Flexivirga oryzae: one gene and its partner. The protein of the gene in region 2 interacts with the protein of the main gene of each other region in a pairwise test. Links are inferred from orthologs where the notes say so. Each region holds a gene or a part of one and is shown on either strand. Other genes may lie near its edges.

What was found.
Region 1: the proteins of ligA (region 2) and leuS interact in binary tests that used the Escherichia coli proteins (3 or more experiments, as listed by UniProt). The link is inferred for Flexivirga oryzae from one-to-one orthologs.

Annotation. Positions count from the first base shown.
Region 1 is NZ_JACHVQ010000001.1:561,812-571,304, forward strand. Bases 2,632-6,006 are described here. They hold leuS (leucine--tRNA ligase), read left to right. Parts: upstream 2,632-2,947; coding sequence 2,948-5,806; downstream 5,807-6,006. Other genes in these bases: rpsT (30S ribosomal protein S20), read left to right, coding at 2,632-2,707; FHU39_RS02660 (DegV family protein), read left to right, coding at 5,949-6,006. In the rest of the region: FHU39_RS02635 (ArsR/SmtB family transcription factor), read left to right, coding at 1-295; purU (formyltetrahydrofolate deformylase), read right to left, coding at 403-1,269; holA (DNA polymerase III subunit delta), read left to right, coding at 1,293-2,249; more of rpsT, read left to right, coding at 2,441-2,631; more of FHU39_RS02660, read left to right, coding at 6,007-6,830; FHU39_RS02665 (helix-hairpin-helix domain-containing protein), read left to right, coding at 6,936-7,904; FHU39_RS02670 (ComEC/Rec2 family competence protein), read left to right, coding at 7,911-9,493.
Region 2 is NZ_JACHVQ010000001.1:328,633-337,689, reverse strand. Bases 3,324-6,262 are described here. They hold ligA (NAD-dependent DNA ligase LigA), read right to left. Parts: upstream 5,899-6,262; coding sequence 3,748-5,898; downstream 3,324-3,747. Other genes in these bases: FHU39_RS01540 (4a-hydroxytetrahydrobiopterin dehydratase), read right to left, coding at 3,324-3,721. Outside these bases: Asp-tRNA(Asn)/Glu-tRNA(Gln) amidotransferase subunit GatC, read right to left, coding at 1-188; FHU39_RS01560 (cytidylate kinase-like family protein), read left to right, coding at 339-983; FHU39_RS01555 (nucleoside/nucleotide kinase family protein), read right to left, coding at 1,252-1,956; FHU39_RS01550 (DUF6278 family protein), read right to left, coding at 1,980-2,420; FHU39_RS01545 (mycothiol transferase), read right to left, coding at 2,463-2,930; more of FHU39_RS01540, read right to left, coding at 3,023-3,323; FHU39_RS01530 (uroporphyrinogen decarboxylase/cobalamine-independent methonine synthase family protein), read right to left, coding at 6,271-7,272; FHU39_RS01525 (septum formation family protein), read right to left, coding at 7,322-8,194; FHU39_RS01520 (septum formation family protein), read right to left, coding at 8,200-9,057. UniProt on the Escherichia coli protein: DNA ligase that catalyzes the formation of phosphodiester linkages between 5'-phosphoryl and 3'-hydroxyl groups in double-stranded DNA using NAD as a coenzyme and as the energy source for the reaction.

The DNA of each region.
Region 1 (9,493 bases), 230 kb from region 2 along the record:
CGACCGCTACGCGGTCTACTACCCGGTCAGCGGTGCGCTCGCCGACACGGGGGCGAGCCGGCCCGGTGGCGTCGACCGGCTGATCGGCGCCAACCGGGCCCGGCTGCTCGGCGGGCTCGACGTGCCGCAGACGACCTCGGGGCTGGCGGCGACGAGCGGGCTGCCGGTCGGCGCGGTGGGCAACCACCTGCGGGTGCTGCTCGACGCCGGGCTGGTGGCGAAGCGCAGGTCGGGCCGGGAGGTCCTGTACTGGCGCACCGCGCTGGGGGACGAACTGCTCGCCGCGTCCCGCTGACGGGTCACTCGGATCCGGTCGCGGGGTGAGTCTGACGGTCCGTTTCACCGTTGACGGCCGAATTCGGCCGTCAACCGTGAATCCGACCGTCGGGGTCGCCGTCGGATCTACCTGAGGACCACCGTGCTGGAGCCGTTCAGGAAGACCCGGTGCTCCGCGTGCCAGGTGACCGCCCGGGCCAGCACCTGCGCCTCGACGTCGCGGCCGGCGACGACCATGTCGGCGGGGGAGTAGCCGTGGTCGATCCGCTCGACGTCCTGCTCGATGATCGGCCCCTCGTCCAGGTCCGCGGTCACGTAGTGCGCGGTCGCCCCGATCAGCTTCACCCCGCGCTGGTGCGCCTGGTGATAGGGGCGGGCACCGCGGAAGCTGGGCAGGAACGAGTGGTGGATGTTGATCGCGCGCCCCGCCAGACGCTCGCACAGGTCCGCCGACAGCACCTGCATGTAGCGGGCGAGCACCACCAGGTCGGCGCCGGTCTGGTCGATCAGGTCGAGCAGCCGGGCCTCGGCGGCGTCCTTCGTCCCGCTGGTGACCGGGATGTGGTGGAACGGGACGTCCTGACCCGACACCAGCTTCTGGAACTTCAGGTGGTTGGAGCCGACGGCCACGATGTCGATCGGCAGTGCGCCGACCTGCTGCCGGTAGAGCAGGTCGTTGAGGCAGTGCCCCAGCTTGGACACCAGCACCAGCGCCCGGGTGCGCTGGCCGGCGGGGAACAGGCCCCACGTCATACCGAACCGGTCGGCGACCGGGGCGAGTGACGCACGCAGCGTGTCCTCCTCGACCGGCCCGTGCACGCGGGCCCGGATGAAGAACCGGCCGGTCTGGGCGTCACCGAACTGCTGACACTCGTCGATGTTCGCGTCGTGCCGGACGATCTCGGCGCTGATCGCCGCGATGATGCCCGGCCGGTCGTCGCAGGACGCGGTGAAGACGTAGGACTGCGGCTCCCTCGGGTGGGGATTTGTCATGGCGGCACTTTACGGTGAGGGGTATGACGGACGTCCCGCCCCTGGTGCTGATCAGCGGCCCGGAGCAGATCCTGGCCGAGCGTGCCGCGACCAGCACCATCGCGCTGTTGCGCGAGAGCGACCCCGACGCGGAGCTGATCCGGCTGGAGGCGGCGAGCTACGAGAGCGGCGAGTTGCAACTGCACGCCAGCCCGAGCCTGTTCGGCGGCAGCAAGATCGTGCTGGTCCGCGACCTGGACGAGGCGCGGGAGGAGCTGGTCGCCGACGTGGTCGACGTCGTCGGCGCCGGTCTGGACGGCGCGACGCTGATCGTGCAGCACAAGGGCGGCGTGCGGGGCAAGAAGGCGCTGGACGCGCTGAAGAAGAACGGTGCCCGCGTCATCGACGCCCCGGCGATCAAGAGCGACCGGGACAAGTCGGCGTTCGTGACCAATGAGTTCCGCAGCGCCGGCCGCAAGATCGCGCCCGACGCCGTGCGGGCGCTGCTGGAGGCGGTCGGCAAGGACCTGCGCGAGCTCGCCTCGGCGTGCAAGCAACTGGTCGACGACACCGAGGGCATGATCACCGCCGACGTGGTGCAGCGCTACCACGGCGGCAAGGTGGAGGCCACCGGGTTCCGGGTCGCCGACGCCGCGATCGCCGGCAACCTGCCCGAGGCGCTCCGGCTGGCCCGGCACGCGCTCGCGTCCGGCCTGGACCCGGTGCCGATCGTGGCGGTGCTGGCCAGCCAGCTGCGGCAGATCGCGCGAGTGGCCACCGCCGGGCGTGGCGGGTCGGGGCAGCTGGCCAAACAGCTGGGTATGGCGCCCTGGCAGGTCGACCGGGCGCGGCGTGACGCGAAGGGCTGGGACGGGGAGCGCCTGGGTCGCGCCATACAGGCAGTGGCGGCAGCCGACTTCGACGTCAAGGGCGGCGGCCGGGACCCGGTCTACGCCCTCGAGCGCGCCATCATGACCATCACCGCCGAGCGCAACGGGTAGCGACCGCCGATTTGGGCGGAATGACGCGCCGCTGGTAACTTTGGATCCTGCGTGCGCGCTCTGGTCGTGCGCGCATGCGAAGCACCATCACGCAGACGGCATCGCCCGAGTGTCCCCACGCTCCATCCGCCGGTTGCGTGCGTCAACCCTCATTGACATCAGACCTATAGACTCGACCAAGGAAGTAACACGTGGCAAACATCAAGTCGCAGATGAAGCGGATCAAGACCAACGCGATCCGCACTGAGCGCAACAAGGCCTACAAGTCCGAGCTCCGCACCTGGATCCGGCACACCCGCGAGGCCGTTGCGGCCGGCGACAAGGCCAAGGCCACCGAGTTCCTCGCGACCGCGTCCAAGAAGCTGGACAAGGCCGTGAGCAAGGGCGTCATCCACAAGAACCAGGCCGCCAACAAGAAGTCGGCGCTGGCGAAGGCCGTGAACGGTCTCGACGCCTGAGTCTCGGCACTCAACGCACAAGGTCCGGCACCCGCCCATGCGGCGGTGCCGGACCTTTGTCGTTGCCCCGGCGCCGTGCGGTAACCTGTGCGTCGTGCGGCAGTTGCTTCTTCTTGGCCGGCCGCGTTGACGCCAGGCGGACTTCGACGCGGCTGACCCCTCCCTGCGACGAGGGGTCTTTTCATGTGGCGGGTCCGACGCGCACCACTTGCTCACTTTGCACGCAAAGGACGACGAGAAATGAACGACGAGCAGCCCGCGCACCGCTATTCGGCGGCCCTGGCGAACGACATCGAGCGCGCCTGGCAGGACCGCTGGGAGGAGCAGGGCGTCTTCCACGCGCCGAACCCGGCCGGACCCTGGGCCGACCCGGAGGCGATCGGCGGCCGGCCGAAGTTCTTCCTGCAGGACATGTTTCCCTACCCGAGCGGGGCCGGCCTGCACGTCGGTCACCCGCTGGGCTTCATCGCGACCGACGTCTACGCCCGCTACCGGCGGATGTCCGGGAACAACGTGCTCTACACGATGGGCTTCGACGCGTTCGGCCTGCCGGCCGAGCAGTATGCCGTGCAGACCGGACAGCACCCGCGCAAGACCACCGAGGACAACATCCAGACCTACACCCGGCAGCTGCGGCAGCTGGGCCTGTCGCACGACAAGCGCCGGGCGTTCGCGACGATCGACCCGGAGTTCTACAAGTGGACCCAGTGGATCTTCCTGCAGATCTACAACGCCTGGTATGACGAGCGTGCCGGCAAGGCCCGCCCGATCGCGGAGCTGGTCGCCGGCTTCGAGTCCGGCGACGTGGCGACCCCGGACGGCCGGCCGTGGGCGCAGCTGACCGAGGACGAGCGCCGCGACGCGGTCGACAACCGCCGGCTGGCGTACAAGAAGGAAGTGCCGGTCAACTGGGCGCCTGGCCTGGGCACCGTCGTGGCCAACGAGGAGGTCACCAACGAGGGCCTGACCGAGCGTGGCGACATGCCGGTCTTCCAGCGCAACCTGCCGCAGTGGATGATGCGGATCACCGCCTACTCCGACCGGCTGATCGACGACCTGGACCGGCTGGACTGGCCGGAGTCGATCAAGTCGATGCAGCGCAACTGGATCGGTCGCTCGCAGGGCGCCGCGGTGCAGTTCCCCGTCGAGGGCGCCGACGAGCGGATCGAGGTCTTCACCACGCGGCCGGACACCATCTTCGGCACCACCTTCATGGTGCTGGCCCCGGAGCATCCGCTGGTCGACGCGCTGGCCGCCGAGGCGTGGCCGGAGGGCACCGAGGCCGCGTGGACCGGAGGTGCGGCGAACCCGCGTGAGGCCGTGGCGTCATACCGGCTGGCAGCGTCGCGCAAGTCGGAGCTGGAGCGGCAGACCGAGGACGCCAAGGCCAAGACCGGTGTCTTCACGGGTGCGTTCGCGACCAATCCGGTTTCCGGACAACGCATCCCGGTCTTCATCGCCGACTACGTGCTGATGGGTTACGGCACCGGCGCAGTCATGGCGGTCCCCGGAGAGGACCCGCGCGACTGGGACTTCGCCAAGAAGTACGACCTGCCCTACATCCGCACCGTGCAACCGTCCGAGGAGCACGACGAGGACACGGCATACACCGGCGCCGGCGCCAAGATCAACTCGTCGAACGACTCGATCTCGTTGGACGGCAAGGAGATCGACGAGGCCAAGCAGATCGTCATCGACTACTTGGAGCAGCGTGGTGCCGGCCGCGGCACCGTCACCTACAAGCTGCGTGACTGGCTGTTCAGCCGGCAGCGGTACTGGGGCGAGCCGTTCCCGATCGTGTATGACGAGAACGGCGTCGCGCACGCGCTGCCGGAGTCGATGCTGCCGGTCGAGCTGCCCGAGGTCGCGGACTACTCGCCGAAGACCTACGAGCCGGACGACGCCGAGTCGATGCCGGAGTCGCCGCTGGACCGCGCCGAGGACTGGGTCGAGGTCGAGCTGGACCTGGGTGACGGCCCGCGCAAGTACCGCCGCGAGACCAACACCATGCCCAACTGGGCGGGTTCGTGCTGGTACGAGATCCGCTACACCGACCCGGCGAACACGCAGCGATTCGTGGACGCCGAGTGCGAGCGCTACTGGATGGGCCCGAACTCCACACCGGGCGACACCGGTGGCGTCGACCTGTATGTCGGTGGCGTCGAACACGCGGTGCTGCACCTGCTCTACTCACGCTTCTGGCACAAGGTGCTGTTCGACCTGGGCTACGTCAGCTCCGAGGAGCCGTTCCGCAGGCTGTTCAACCAGGGGTACGTGCAGGCCTTCGCCTATCGCGACCACCGCGGCCAGCCGGTGCCCGCCGCCGAGGTCGAGGAGCACGGTGACGGTGAGTCGATGACCTTCACCTGGCGGGGGCAGCCGGTCTCGCGCGAGTTCGGCAAGATGGGCAAGTCGCTGAAGAACGTCGTCACGCCCGACGAGATGTGCGCGACGTTCGGTGCGGACACCTTCCGGGTCTACGAGATGTCCATGGGTCCGTTGGACCAGTCCCGCGTCTGGGAGACCCGGGCCGCCGTCGGCGCCCAGCGCTTCCTGCAACGCCTGTGGCGCAACGTGATCGACGAGGACACCGGTGAGGTGCGGGTAAGCGACGCCGAGCCGTCGCCGGAGCTGAGCCGGGCGCTGGCCAAAGCCGCCGACGGCGTCGCCAAGGACTACGACTCGCTGCAGTTCAACACCGCGATCGCCAAGCTGATCGAGTTGAACAACGCGCTGACCAAGGAGTCCGCGGGCGCCGGCTCACCGCGTGCGGTCGTCGAACAACTGGTGCTGATGACCGCGCCGGTCGCGCCGCACATCGCCGAGGAGCTGTGGTCGCGGCTGGGCCACGAGTCGTCGCTGGCGTTCGAGGCGTTCCCCGCCGCGGACCCGGCGCTGCTGGTCGACGAGGCCGTCACCTGCGTCGTGCAGGTGCAGGGCAAGGTCCGCGACCGGCTGCAGGTGCCGCCGGACATCGCCGACGACGAGCTGGAGGCACTGGCACGCCAGAGCGAGAAGATCCGGAACGCGGTGGGGGACAAGCAGATCCGTAAGGTGATCGTGCGGGCCCCGAAACTCGTGAACCTGGTGGTCGGATAATTTCCATGTCCACCCCACAAAGTTCTCCGCTCCTTGCACCCCACGAAGTTTCTCCTCCGCTGCGCTCCTCCGAATACTTCGTGGGGACCCCGCAGAGTCGCTCCGATACTTTGCGGGGGCCCCGGAAATGAGCGTCGCGGTGGTGACGGATTCGACGGCATATCTGCCGCCGGAGATCGCCGCCACCCACGGCATCTCGGTGGTGCCGATGCGTCTCGCCATCGGTGGGGTGTCGTATGACGAAGGGCGCGGTGTCTCCGCGGAGGAGGTCGCCGACGCCTTGCGCGACTTCGTCCCGGTGTCGACGTCGCGGCCGTCACCGGCGGTCTTCGCCGACCTGTACGCCTCGCTCGCCGAGGCCGGGCACGACGCCATCGTCTCGATCCACGTGTCCTCGCAGATGTCGGCGACCCTGTCGTCCGCCCAGCTCGCGGCACGTGAAACACAGATCCCGGTCGAGCTGATCGACAGCGAAACCATCGGCATGGCAATGGGTTTCGGAGTCATTGCGGCCGCCGAGACCGCCGCAGCGGGCGGAGACGCGGCGCAGGTGGCGGAGGCGGCGCGGCGTCATACGAGCTCGTCGACCACGGTCTTCTACGTCGACACGCTGGAGCACCTGCGGCGCGGTGGCCGGATCGGCCGGGCGTCGGCGATGATGGGTTCGGCGCTCGCGATCAAACCGCTGCTGACCGTGCGGGACGGGCACATCGAGCCGTTGGAGCGGGTGCGCACCACCAGCAAGGCATTGGCTCGGCTCGCCCAGCTCGCCGTGGACGCGGTGGACGAGATGCACGGGGCGCACGAACTGGACGGTGTCGACGTGGCGGTGCACCACCTGGACTCCCGGGACCGGGCCGAGAAGCTGCTGGAGGAGCTGGCCGACAAACTGCCCGAGGCGCGCCGGATGCTGCTGGTCGAGCTCGGTGCCGCGGTGGGTGCGCATGTCGGTCCCGGGACGCTGGCGGTGGCGATCACGCCGCGTCTGCGCGGGCGTAGCCGCATCGTCGGTTCCTTCGACTGAGGCTCGCTCACCCGAACGCCGCTGTTCGTCCACATCCCTCGCGTTGTCCACAGGCGGGTATGCCGGCCCTGCACGAACCCGCCTGCCGCGCTTAACGTTCCGCGTATGGCAGGCTCACGTGGGGAGGCAGGGACACCCGACCGGCTGGCCGCGGTGCTCGAGGAGCTCGAGGCGGTGCGGCGTGCTCCGGGCTGGGTGCCGACCGAGGACTCCGTGCTCGACGAGCCGCGCTCGAGGGTGGCCGACCTACCGCGTCGGGTCGCCGCCACCCGGCGCTCCGAGCGGGATAGCGGGACGCGCCGGGAGGCACGGCACGCGGCGTCCGGCCGGCACGAGGAGTTGCGGCCGCGCGAGCCGCTGCTGCGCCCGCCCGAGCCGTTGCTCGGTGCGCAGGTCGCGCCCAGCCGGCTGGCGGTGATCGGCGCCGTCATCCTCGTGCTCGTTGCCGCACTGGTCTTTGGCGGGCGTGTCCTGTGGGCGCGTGCCGCGGCGCAGCCCCACCCGGTGTCACCGTCAGCAGCGAGTACGTTGGTGGCGCCGCAGAGCGTCGCGGGCACTCCTGCAGCAGCCGCGCGCCAGGGGTTCGGGGCGGCGTCGTCCAGCGTGCCCGCGTCGCCGACGACGCTCGTGGTGCAGGTGGTCGGACAGGTGCGCCGTCCCGGTGTGGTGCACGTCGACGCGGGGTCGCGGGTCCAGGACGCGGTGTCGGCCGCCGGTGGGGCGCTGCCAGGGGCCGACCTCGCAGCGATCAACCTGGCCAGGGTCGTCGCCGACGGAGAGCAGATCGTCGTGCCCAAACCGGGCGAACATCCGACCACCGCGCCGGCGGCAGCGGCCGGTGCAGCGGGATCCGCCGGGTCCGTGGCCACGACCTCCGCGGCCGTGGTCGACCTCAACGCCGCCGACGAACAGACCTTGGAGACCTTGCCGGGGGTCGGCCCGGTCACGGCGCAGCACATCCTGCAATGGCGCACCGAGAACGGCCGGTTCAGCAGCGTCGACGAGTTGGCAGAGGTGAGCGGCATCGGTGACAAGACGCTCGCCCAGTTGCGCCCGCTGGTCAGTGTCGGCTGAGCGCCGGTGGATCTGCGGCTGTTCACGGCGGCCGCCGTGGCGTGGCCGGTCACGCTCGTCGCGTTGCGGCTGCGTGCCGGCTGGTGCTGGACGATCGCCGCTGTCGGACTGGTGGCGGCGCTGGTGCTCGTGCTCGGTCCGGTGCGGTCGCGGTGGCGCCGGCGCGCTGACGCCGACCCGGACCTCGACCCGGACCGGCGCGTCCGGGTCCTGGATACCTGCGCCCTTGCCGGGGCGGCGGTCGCCCTCGCCTCGGCGGCAACTGCGGGCCACCTGATGGTGCGGCGGGCCGGCCCGGTCGACCAGCTCGCGGCGAAGCACGCGATCGTCCGGGTCGAGGCGGTGCTGAGCACCGATCCACGGGTCGTGGGCGCCGGTCTGACCGGCCACCGGAGCCTGGTGATCACCAAGGTGTCGGTCCGCCAGGTCATCGGCCGGGGCATGCGCAGCACGCCGCGCACCCCGGTGCTGGTGCTCGCCGACGAGGACTGGCTGGCCCTGCGCTGGCACCAGCGCGTTGCCTTCACCGGGCGGCTGCAACCGGCCGAGCCGGGCGACGACGTCGAGGCGGTGCTGACGGTGCGTGGGCCGCCGCGGCTGATCGGCGGCGCCGGACCGCTCTTCGACGGCGTCGAGGTGTTCCGCCGCGACACCCGCGTCGCCACTGACGGCCTGCCCGCGGATGCGCGCGGGCTCGTGCCCGCCCTGGTGATGGGCGACACCTCCCGGCTGCCGCCGGATCTCAACGACGACATGCGCGCCACCGGTATGACCCACCTCAACGCGGTCAGCGGCTCCAACGTGACGCTCGTGCTGATGTCGGCGATGTGGTTCGCCGGTTGGCTGCATCTGCGGGGCCGCTGGCGGCTGGTTGCTGCCGCCGTCGTGCTCGGTCTGTTCGTCCTGCTGTGCCGGCCGGAGCCGTCGGTGATCCGGGCCGCGGTCATGGGCCTCATCGGGCTGGTGGGCATGTCGGCCTCCCGGCGCGCGGCGGGTTCGCCGGTGCTGGCCGCCGCGGTCCTGGCGCTGCTGGCGATCGACCCGTGGCTGGCCGCCTCCTACGGTTTCGCTCTGTCCACCCTCGCCACCGCCGGGCTGCTCTTCTTCGCCCGGCCGTGGGCTGACCGGATCGCCCGCTGGCTACCCCGGCGGCTGAGCCCGCTGGCCGAGGCAGTCGCCATACCGATGGCCGCGCAGGCCATGTGCGCGCCGGTCATCGTGCTGCTGCAGGGCTCGGTCAGCCTGATCGGCATACCGGCGAACGTGCTGGCAGCACCCCTGGTGGCACCCGCGACGATGTGCGGTGTCGCAACCGTGCTCGTCGCCCCGGTGAGCACGGCGCTCGCCCGTGTGCCCGCCTGGCTCGCGGCGATCCCCACCGAGGGGATCGCCTGGATCGCGCACACCTGCGCACGTGTACCGATGGGCACGTTGCCCTGGCCGGACGGTGCTGCCGGTGCGCTGCTGCTCGCGGTGCTGACCCTGCTCGCACTGTTCACGGGGGTGTGGCTGCTGCGGCACCTGTGGGTCCGTCCCTACCTCGCGGGTGCCGGGGCCGTGCTCGCAGCGGCCGCCTGGGCGCCGACGCC
Region 2 (9,057 bases):
GTGACGTTCTCCAGCGGCAGCGGGTGCGACATCGGCGGAGTGTCGTCGGCGGCGATCTCGCCGACCGTCGCGACGAAGCCGACGATCTGGTCCAGCTGACCGGCCAGCCGGTCGAGCTCGGCGTCGGTGAGTTGGATGCGGGCGAGCATGGCGACGTGGGCTACCTCGTCGCGGGAGAGCGCAGACATGGCGACGAGTCTATTTCGCGTTCATCGGCACGGTGCGCCCGGCCGGACCCTGCGGCCCGCTAGGTTCGGACGCCACACTGGTCACAGCACAGTGATACAACTTGATAGCAGACCAAAGTTTCTCCGAAGTCGCTCTCCGAGGAGGCTGTCATGCCAGGGATCACCATTTCGTCCGCCTACGGCGCCGGGGGTGGTGTGGTCGCCCCGCGAGTCGCCGAACGCCTCGGTTTCGCCATGCTCGACCGGGCCATCAGCGCCCAGATCGCCCAGGATCTGCAGGTGTCCCTCGACGAAGCACAGGAGGGCGAACGCAAACTGAGCTTTGCCGACCGCTTCTTCCGCAACCTCGCGCCGCTCGCCGACACCATTGCCGGTGGCGCCGCGATCGCCGCTGCCGACGGCGCCGCGGCACAGGAGTTCCGCGCGGACGCCAACCGCATCATGTGCGAAGCGCTGGCGAAGGGGGCCGTCATCCTCGGCCGCGGTGGGGCTGCCGCGATGCAGAGTCGCACCGACGTCCTGCGGATCCGTCTGTATGGCGCCCCCGAGGAGCGGATCCAGGCCGCGGTGAAGTTCGGCGTCGTCGGCGCGGAGGCCGCCGAGGAGAACCTCCCGAAGGTGGACGCGGCCCGGGCGAAATACGTCCAGCACCTCTACGGACGGGACATCGACGACCCGGCGCTCTACCACCTGCAGCTCAACACCCCGCGGCTGGAGCTGGACCAGTGCGTGGACATCATTCTCGCGGCATACCAGGCGTTCACGGCTGCGCAGCAGCCGACCGAGCACGCCTGATCCGACGCTGGACCCGCGCAACTGGTCGAGAGAGCACTTGTTGCCGTTTCAGCACCCTCGAAACGACGACAAGTGCTCTCTCGCGGGTATGACGCCCCGCGACTCACCTCACCGCGCCGCCGGGCATGCCCCGTTTCGAGCCTGCCGTCGTCGATGTCCAGATAGGTCTCGATCTCCGCATCGGACCACCGCTGACCGACAGGCCCACAAAACGCCGACCGGCCCAGTAATAGCGCCCCTGCTGGGGTCCTCGTTCTGAGCCTTTCGGTCATTGCTGGGCCTGTCGGCGATGTGGATGCCGGTCGTCCTCCACCGCCCGGTTGCGCAGCGTGGGCCGCTCGAGGTCGGTGTTGTCGAACACCCACGTGCTGTGTGAACGCGGGTCCGCCTCGGCGAGGTAGAGCCGCTGGCCCCCGACATACCGTTGGTTGACCGGCGCCTCCGGGTCAGGGTCATGGGTTCCTGGGAAGCGCGCGTTGCCCCGGGGCACGGTGATCTCGAGTGGTGCGTCGACCCAGACCGTGGCGTCCCACACATCCGCGAGCTCGGGACGTTGTAGGAAGATGCCGTCCACCAGGACGATTACGTCCGAGGAGACGTCGACCGTCGCAACGTCGACCGCTTCATCGGCGTCCACATCCCAGACTGCCGGAGTGATCGGCTGTCGGGCCCGCGCAGCGTCCACCACGAGCGCGCGGAACACGTCGTACCGGTAGGAACCGCGGTAGAAACCCTCCGCCCCCAGGCCAGCGGCCACGCGCTCAGCCTTCGGTCGGTGGAACCCGTCGATGCTCACGTTGAGGATGGGGCGGGTCGCGGCATCCGCCAGAGCAGCGAGTTCCTGGGCCAGATATGTCTTGCCCACGCCATCGAAACCATCGATCGCGATCAACGCCGGCTCGTCCGGCCGGACCGCTTGCAGCGCGGTGAGCAGTTGGGTCACCACGCGTTCGCGCAGAGTCAGCCCATCCACCTGCGCAACTCTACGAGCCCGGTCTATCGCACGTCGTTGTACATCTCGCTGAGGCTCCTGCGCCGCGACCGCATTCGATGCGCAGCCTCGGCGATGACGTCGAGGTCACGGCCGGATCGCAGGTGTACGACAGGATGCCCGTTCGGCCACGCTCGCCATGCCGAACCGGGGATGTTCTTGACGATCACGGTTCCGAGGTAACAGCCGACCTCGTTGCCCAGGCGCGGCCCGATCCCGGGCTCAGCGCTCCATGCGTCGAGTTGCTGATCCAGCCCGAGCAGGCTGCCGGGAGTGTCGTCCAGGACGACGTCGTGCTCCCTTGCCCATCCGCGCAGCGCCTTGCACTCACCCAGCAGTTCAACGAGCTGAGCCGGGTCGACATCACTGGATGGCCCGAAGACGCCGACACCACGGGCGGCTCCATGCTTTCGCCCGGGCAACCACGACCGCCACAACCCAGACACAAGGCGAGTGTGGCAGGCAGACCGGGCGCCCGCCAGTGGCGGTCACCGAGCCCGCACGATGTCGGCGGTGATGTCCAGATGGCCGCGGTGCTGGGACAGTTCCTCGTAGACGTGGATCAGGACACCGCCCTGGGTGCGCACCTCGTCCCGGTCCAGGTCCCGCTCACGCAACGGGCCGCGTGGCGGCGCCGAACCGTCGAACCCGGCGAGGTCCTGTGTGAAGGCGTCCCGCTGGCGTTCCAGCAGCAGGATGAGCTCGTCGACGGAGCCGGACGAGGTGAACTCGGCGGGACGGTCACGCGTGATCTCCCGATCGGCCAGCACCTGACCGCCCCAGAACTCCAAGACCCCGCAGCAGTGCCGCACGATCTGGTATGCCGTGTTGCCTCCCGGCAGCCCCGTCTCGGCGTTGGCGAGGTCGTCACCCAGCTCGCGCAGCGTGGCCGCCATACCGGTCAGGGCACGGTCGACGTGCACCAGCACGACGTCCAGCGGAACCTCTTCGGGCATCTGTGAAACTCCTTGTCGTTATTGCCGCTTCGCGATCTCGATACGCGACCTCGTTCCTCGGTCGCTACTCGATCCGCAGGGTTCCTCGGTCGCTACTCGGCCTCGTCGGGAGACAGGGCGACGCAGAGGACGCCCCTGTTGCCGTCCTGGTCGGCGAGCACGGTGAGCGACGGGGACTCACTGTCGTCGACGACGGTCGCACCCGCGGCGACCGCTGCGGCGATCCGTTGCTCGGCCGCCTCCGGTGCGACGTAGACCTCGACGTGGAACCGCTGGGCCGAGTCCTCGCCGTCGCCGAACCAGAGGTTGGGAACGCGGCCCCGGGCGTCGCGGATCTCGTCGCTGGGTGAGCCATAACCCTGGGACTCGGGGTCCCCGGTGAGCAGCGCCGCCCAGACCGGGGCGATGGTCTCCGAGTGCTGGGTGTCGAGGCCGAGCTCCATGACACTCACCGAGGCCGGGTCCGCGTCGAGCCCGTGCTCGGCAGCGATCCCACTGATCCGCCTGGCGAGGTCGACGTCCTGCTGGGTGACCCATTCGACGACGAGTTCGGTGCCGTCGTCGGTGCGGTAGATCGCGTCAGGGCTGACGAGCCGGAGGTCGACATACCCGTCGCCGATCGTCACCCTCGGGTGGTGCCCGACGGCGTCACCCGCTTCCCCCACGGTGCTGACGAATCGTGCGCCGGTGCCGAAGTCCGCAACGAGGTACCGGGCGTGCAACCCCTGTGCCAGCTTGCGCCAGTCGGCCAGCTGAGCCCTGACGATCTGATCATCCTTCAGCATGTCCATGCCGGACGACCCTAGCTGCGATGCTGCTACCGCGCAGGCAGCTCGAGGGAGTCCGCGGGCGGCGGTTCAGGATCAGACTGCTCCGGCCCGTTCGCCAGCAGCGCCTCGAAACCCTCCTCGTCGAGGGTGGGGACGCCGAGCTGCTCCGCCTTGTCGGCCTTGGAGCCGGCGTTGGCGCCGAGCACGACATACGAGGTCTTCTTGGAGACCGAGCCCGCCGCCTTGCCGCCGTGCGCGATGATCTCCTCCTTGGCCGAGTCGCGCGTGAAGCGCTCCAGCGAGCCGGTCACGACGACCGTCAGACCGGTCAACGTCTGCGGGATCGACTCGTCACGCTCGTCGGCCATCCGGACCCCGTCGGCGGCCCACTGCTCGACGATCTCACGGTGCCAGTCGACGGTGAACCAGTCGGTGACGGCCTGCGCGATCACGCCGCCGACGCCGTCCGCGGCCGCCAGGTCCTCGACGGATGCCGCCCGGATCGCCTCGATCGAACCGAACTCGGTCGCGAGCGCCCGTGCGGCGGTCGGGCCGACGTGCCGGATCGACAGCCCCACGATCACCCGCCAGAGCGGCTGCTCCTTGGCCTTGGCGAGATTGTCGAGAAGACGAACTCCGTTGGCGGACAACACCTTTCCGTCGACAACGACGTCCTCCGGGTCGGTCTTCTTCGCCGCGCGGGTGTAGAGCGGCACCGTGATCAGCCGCTCGCGGGTCAGCCCGAAGAGGGTGGACTCGTCGGTCAGCACACCCGACTCGAGCAGGGCCACCGCGCCCTCCCAACCGAGCGCCTCGATGTCGAACGCGCCACGACCGGCCAGTCCGAAGAGTCGCTCACGCAGTTGCGACGGGCAACTACGCGAGTTGGGACAGCGGATGTCCTTGTCACCGTCCTTCTCGTAGGCCAGCAGCGTGCCGCACGACGGGCAGTGCGTCGGCATCTCGAACTCCCGCTCGCTGCCGTCGCGCAGGTCGACGACCGGCCCGAGGATCTCGGGTATGACGTCACCGGCCTTGCGCAGCACCACGGTGTCGCCGATCAGGACACCCTTGCGCTTCACCTCGGATGCGTTGTGCAGCGTGGCGTTCGCGACCGTGGATCCGGCGACCACGACGGGCTCCATCACCCCGAACGGGGTGACCCGCCCGGTGCGCCCGACGTTGACCTCAATGTCGAGCAGCTTGGTGTTGACCTCCTCCGGCGGGTACTTGTACGCGATCGCCCAGCGCGGGGCGCGCGACGTCGCACCGAGGGCACGCTGCACCGGCACCTCGTCGACCTTGACGACGACGCCGTCCAGCTCGTGCTCCACCGAGTGCCGGTTGGCTCCGGCCCATTCGACATACTCCTGCACCTGCTCGGGGGCGCGCACCACCTTGTAGTGCGTGGACGTCGGCAGCCCCCACGCGTGCAGCAGCTCGTAGGCCTGCGACTGACGCTGGATGTCCAGCCCACGACGCGCGCCGATGCCGTGCACCAGCATCCGCAGCGCGCGACTCGCGGTCACCCGCGGGTCCTTCTGCCGCAGTGAACCGGCGGCGGTGTTGCGCGGGTTGGCGAACGGTGGTTTGCCGGCCTCGACCAGGGAGGCGTTGAGCTGCTCGAAGTCCGACATGCTCATGAAGATCTCGCCGCGCACCTCGACCAGCTCGGGCACGTCCTCCCCGGTCAGCTTGTGCGGAATGCCTTGGACCGTGCGGACATTGGAGGTCACGTCCTCCCCCGTGGTGCCGTCGCCGCGGGTCACACCGCGCACCAGCCGGCCGTTCTCGTACGTGAGGTTGATCGCCAGGCCGTCGATCTTCAGCTCGCACAGGAAGTGCAAGGACTGGTCGCCGGCCTCCCGCTGCACGCGCGCGACCCAGGCCGCCAGCTCCTCGGCGCTGAAGACGTTGTCGAGGCTGAGCATCCGCTCGGCGTGCTTGACCGCGGTGAAGTCGGTGTTGAAGATCGCGCCGCCCACCTGCTGGGTCGGGCTGTCCGGCGTCCGCAACGCGGGGTGGGCGTCCTCGATCTCGTTGAGCCGGCGCACCAGCCGGTCGTATTCGCCATCGCTGACCGTGGGCGCGTCGCGCACGTGGTAAGCGAACTGGTGCCCCCGCACCTCGTCGGCGAGCTCGGTCCACTCGTGCCGGATGTCTGTCGGGATGCCGTCGGTCTCGGTCACGGCTGCCATCCTGCCGTATGGCGGCGACAGCACAGCGCCATACCTCGTGGCGGTGGTGGGCGTCCGGCGAGGAAGTCCCCACTGGGGCGACCTACGCATGCCCGGGACGCCACCACCCGCACCGGAATCCCCACTGGGGCGACCAACGCACACCCGGGAGGCCCCAGCCCGTACCGGACTCCCCACTGGGGCGACCTACGCACGGCCGGGACGCCACCACCCGCACCGCAGTCCCCACTGGGGCGACCTACGCACGGTCGGGACGCCGTAGCCGTTCCGGAATCCCCACTGGGGCGACCTACGCACGCCCGGGACGCCACCACCCGCACCGGAATCCCCACTGGGGCGACCCACGTACGGGCGTCGCGGCGCCCGCGGGGGTCACTCGGCGACTGCGTCGCGCAACATGTGTGCGGCGTCGACGGTCAGCCGGCCGATGCGTATGGCGTCAGCGGGTGCGGCGCCCGCCAAGCCGCACGCGGGTGTCACGACCAGCCGCTCGAACAGCGCGGTTTCCAGCCCGACCCGGTGCCACTGCTCGATGAACGGCTCCACGTGGTCCCGGGGGTGGCGCGCGGTCGAGTTCGTCGGGATGATCCCGGCCCAGATCCGCCGGCCCGACTCGACCAGTTCCGCCAGACCGTCCCATTGCGCGGTGCGGACCAGCGCGACATCGAGTGACGGCTCGAGCGCGGACACCTGGCGGATGAGCGGCAGCGGCACGTCCGCCGCACAGCAGTGCAGCACCTGCGCATCGACATGGGACGCCACGACTTCGGTGATGTGGGTGAGCCCGTCACGCACGACGGACGGATCGGTCGCCGGGACCCGGCCGAACCCGGAGGCAGTCGGCAGCCGGCCGGCGAGCACCGCCGGCAGCGCCGGCTCGTCCCACTGCTGCACCAGGCTCGCGCCGGGCACGAGACGCTGCACGCTCGTCAACAGTTCGACCGCGGTGTCCGCGAGCGACTGGACGATGTCACGGGTCGCTCCGGGGTCGCCCGCCACTCGCCCGCCACGCGGCAACTCCAGGGTCGCCGCCAGCGTCCACGGGCCGCACAGTTGGACCTTGAGCGGTCCGGTGTAACCGTCGTAGACCTCGGCGAGCACGTCCAGGTCCTCGCGCAGGAAGGACCGGGCGCGCGACGCGTCGCGGCCGGACCCGTCCGTCAGCCGCCAGCCGGACGGCTGCAGGTCGACGGCAAGGCCGACCAGCTGCGCTGCCGTGCGCCCGACGAGGTCCGCACCCGGCCCCCGCGCGGGAAGCTCCGGGAGGTAGGGGACGCCGCCCTCGCCATACAACTCCCGCACCGACTGCGTCGCACCCCGCACATCGCTGCCCGGCAGCGATCCGACGCCACTGGCCGACACCTCGTCGCTCACGCCGTCGTCCCTTCTCGTGGCCCGCTCATGAAGAGATCTTCGCGCCCGCCTACCGGAACTTCGACAGTGGCTGGTGTTTCATGCCCTTCAGCGGTTTGACGAAGGTGCCCTTGGTCGACTCGATGAAGCACCCGACAAGCGTGGTGCCGCGCTCCCAGCCGGTCTTGCCGGTGATGCTGGAGTAGGCGGTGACCTGGGTGGTGTGCTCGACGCCGAGATAGGTCCGGTCGAGCGGCAGACACTCGTTGGTCGCATCGCTCTGGGCCGTCTTCAGACCGGGATACCGGCCGTCCGGGGAGCCGAGGACGAATCCCCCGGTGGTCTCCGCCTGGTGCGGCTCGTTGCACGAGATGAAGGTCAGCGAGTCGGACGTGGTCGTACTCGGCCGTTCCTTCGTGCACAAGCGATAGGGCACGTAACCCTTGTCCTTGATCCGGTCGCGCACGGTGTACGAGACGGTTTGCGCGCCCGAATCGTCCGGCTTGTCCACGCTCGCGGCGCACACGATCTGCTTGTCCGAGTCCGGTACGTCGGCGGTGGGCACCGACGTGGCGAAGATCCGCGAGAACCCGGCGGTGGAGCTGCCGACATACCCGGGCAGCACGTTGTTGCAGGTCCAGGTGCGCAGCACGCCGCGCATGACCATGTCGTCGGCATACCTCGTCGTGTCGACGACCGCCGTGATCTCCTTCTCGTGCGGCTGCGTGCACGGGGTGAGCTGCCAGCCGTCGTCCCGATAGCACTGGCCGACCACGTACTGCTGGGCCGGTGAGCTGCTCGAACTCGTCGCGACGGTGCCCGTCGTGGGTGCGGTGTCCTGTGTCGCCGCACTGGTGACCGCGACCGGCCCGCTGCCGCCGCCGCACCCTACGAGGCCGACGCACGCCAGCGCCAGGCAGCCCGCTCCGAGGAACCCGCGCATCACGATCACTGGAACTTGGACAGCGGCTTGTCCTTCATGCCCTTGAGCGGCTTGAGGAAGGTGCCCTTGGTCGCCTCGACGAAGCAGGCGGTCATCGTCGTCCCCTTCACCCAGCCGGCCTCGCCGGTGCTGTTCGCGGCGGCGATGACGTCGCCGCGGACCGTGCCGAGGTAGGTCTTGGCCAGCGGCACACAGTGCTTGAGGGCCGACTGGTCGACGGCCTTGCCACCCGGGTACTTGCCGTCGGCCTTGCCGATCACGTAGCCGCCGATGGTCTCCGCCTTGTGCGGATCGCTGCACGGCACGATCTTGGGTGAGTCCGACTTGCTCGGCCGATCGCTGGTGCAGATGCGGTAGTCGACGTAGCCCTTGTCCTTGATGCGGTTCTTCAGCTTGTAGGTGATCTGCTCGTAGCCGGAGTCGTCCGGCTTGGCCACCGCGGCGGCGCAGACGATCTCCTTGTCGGAGTTCGGGTCGATGATCGACGGCACCGGCTGACCCAGGATCCGGGAGAAGCCGGCGGTGGGGCTGCCGACGTATGCCGCGATGGCGTTGTTGCAGGTCCAGGTCCGCAGCACGCCACGCTTGACCATGTCGTCGGCGTCCTTGGTGGTCTTCACGACCGCGGTGACCTCGAGCTTGTGCGACTGGTTGCAGGGCGTGACCTGCCAGTTGACGGTGTCGTCATAACACTGGCCCGGCTCGAAGTGGGCGGCGACCGTGTCGCCGCTCGCCGCCGAGCTCGAGCCGCTGGTCTCGGACGCCGGGGTGCTCGGCGCCGACGACGAAGAGCTGGTCTGCGACGTCGTCGGGGCCGTCGAGGTGTTGCTCGTGCTCGGAGGAGCCGCGACCGTCGGCGAGTC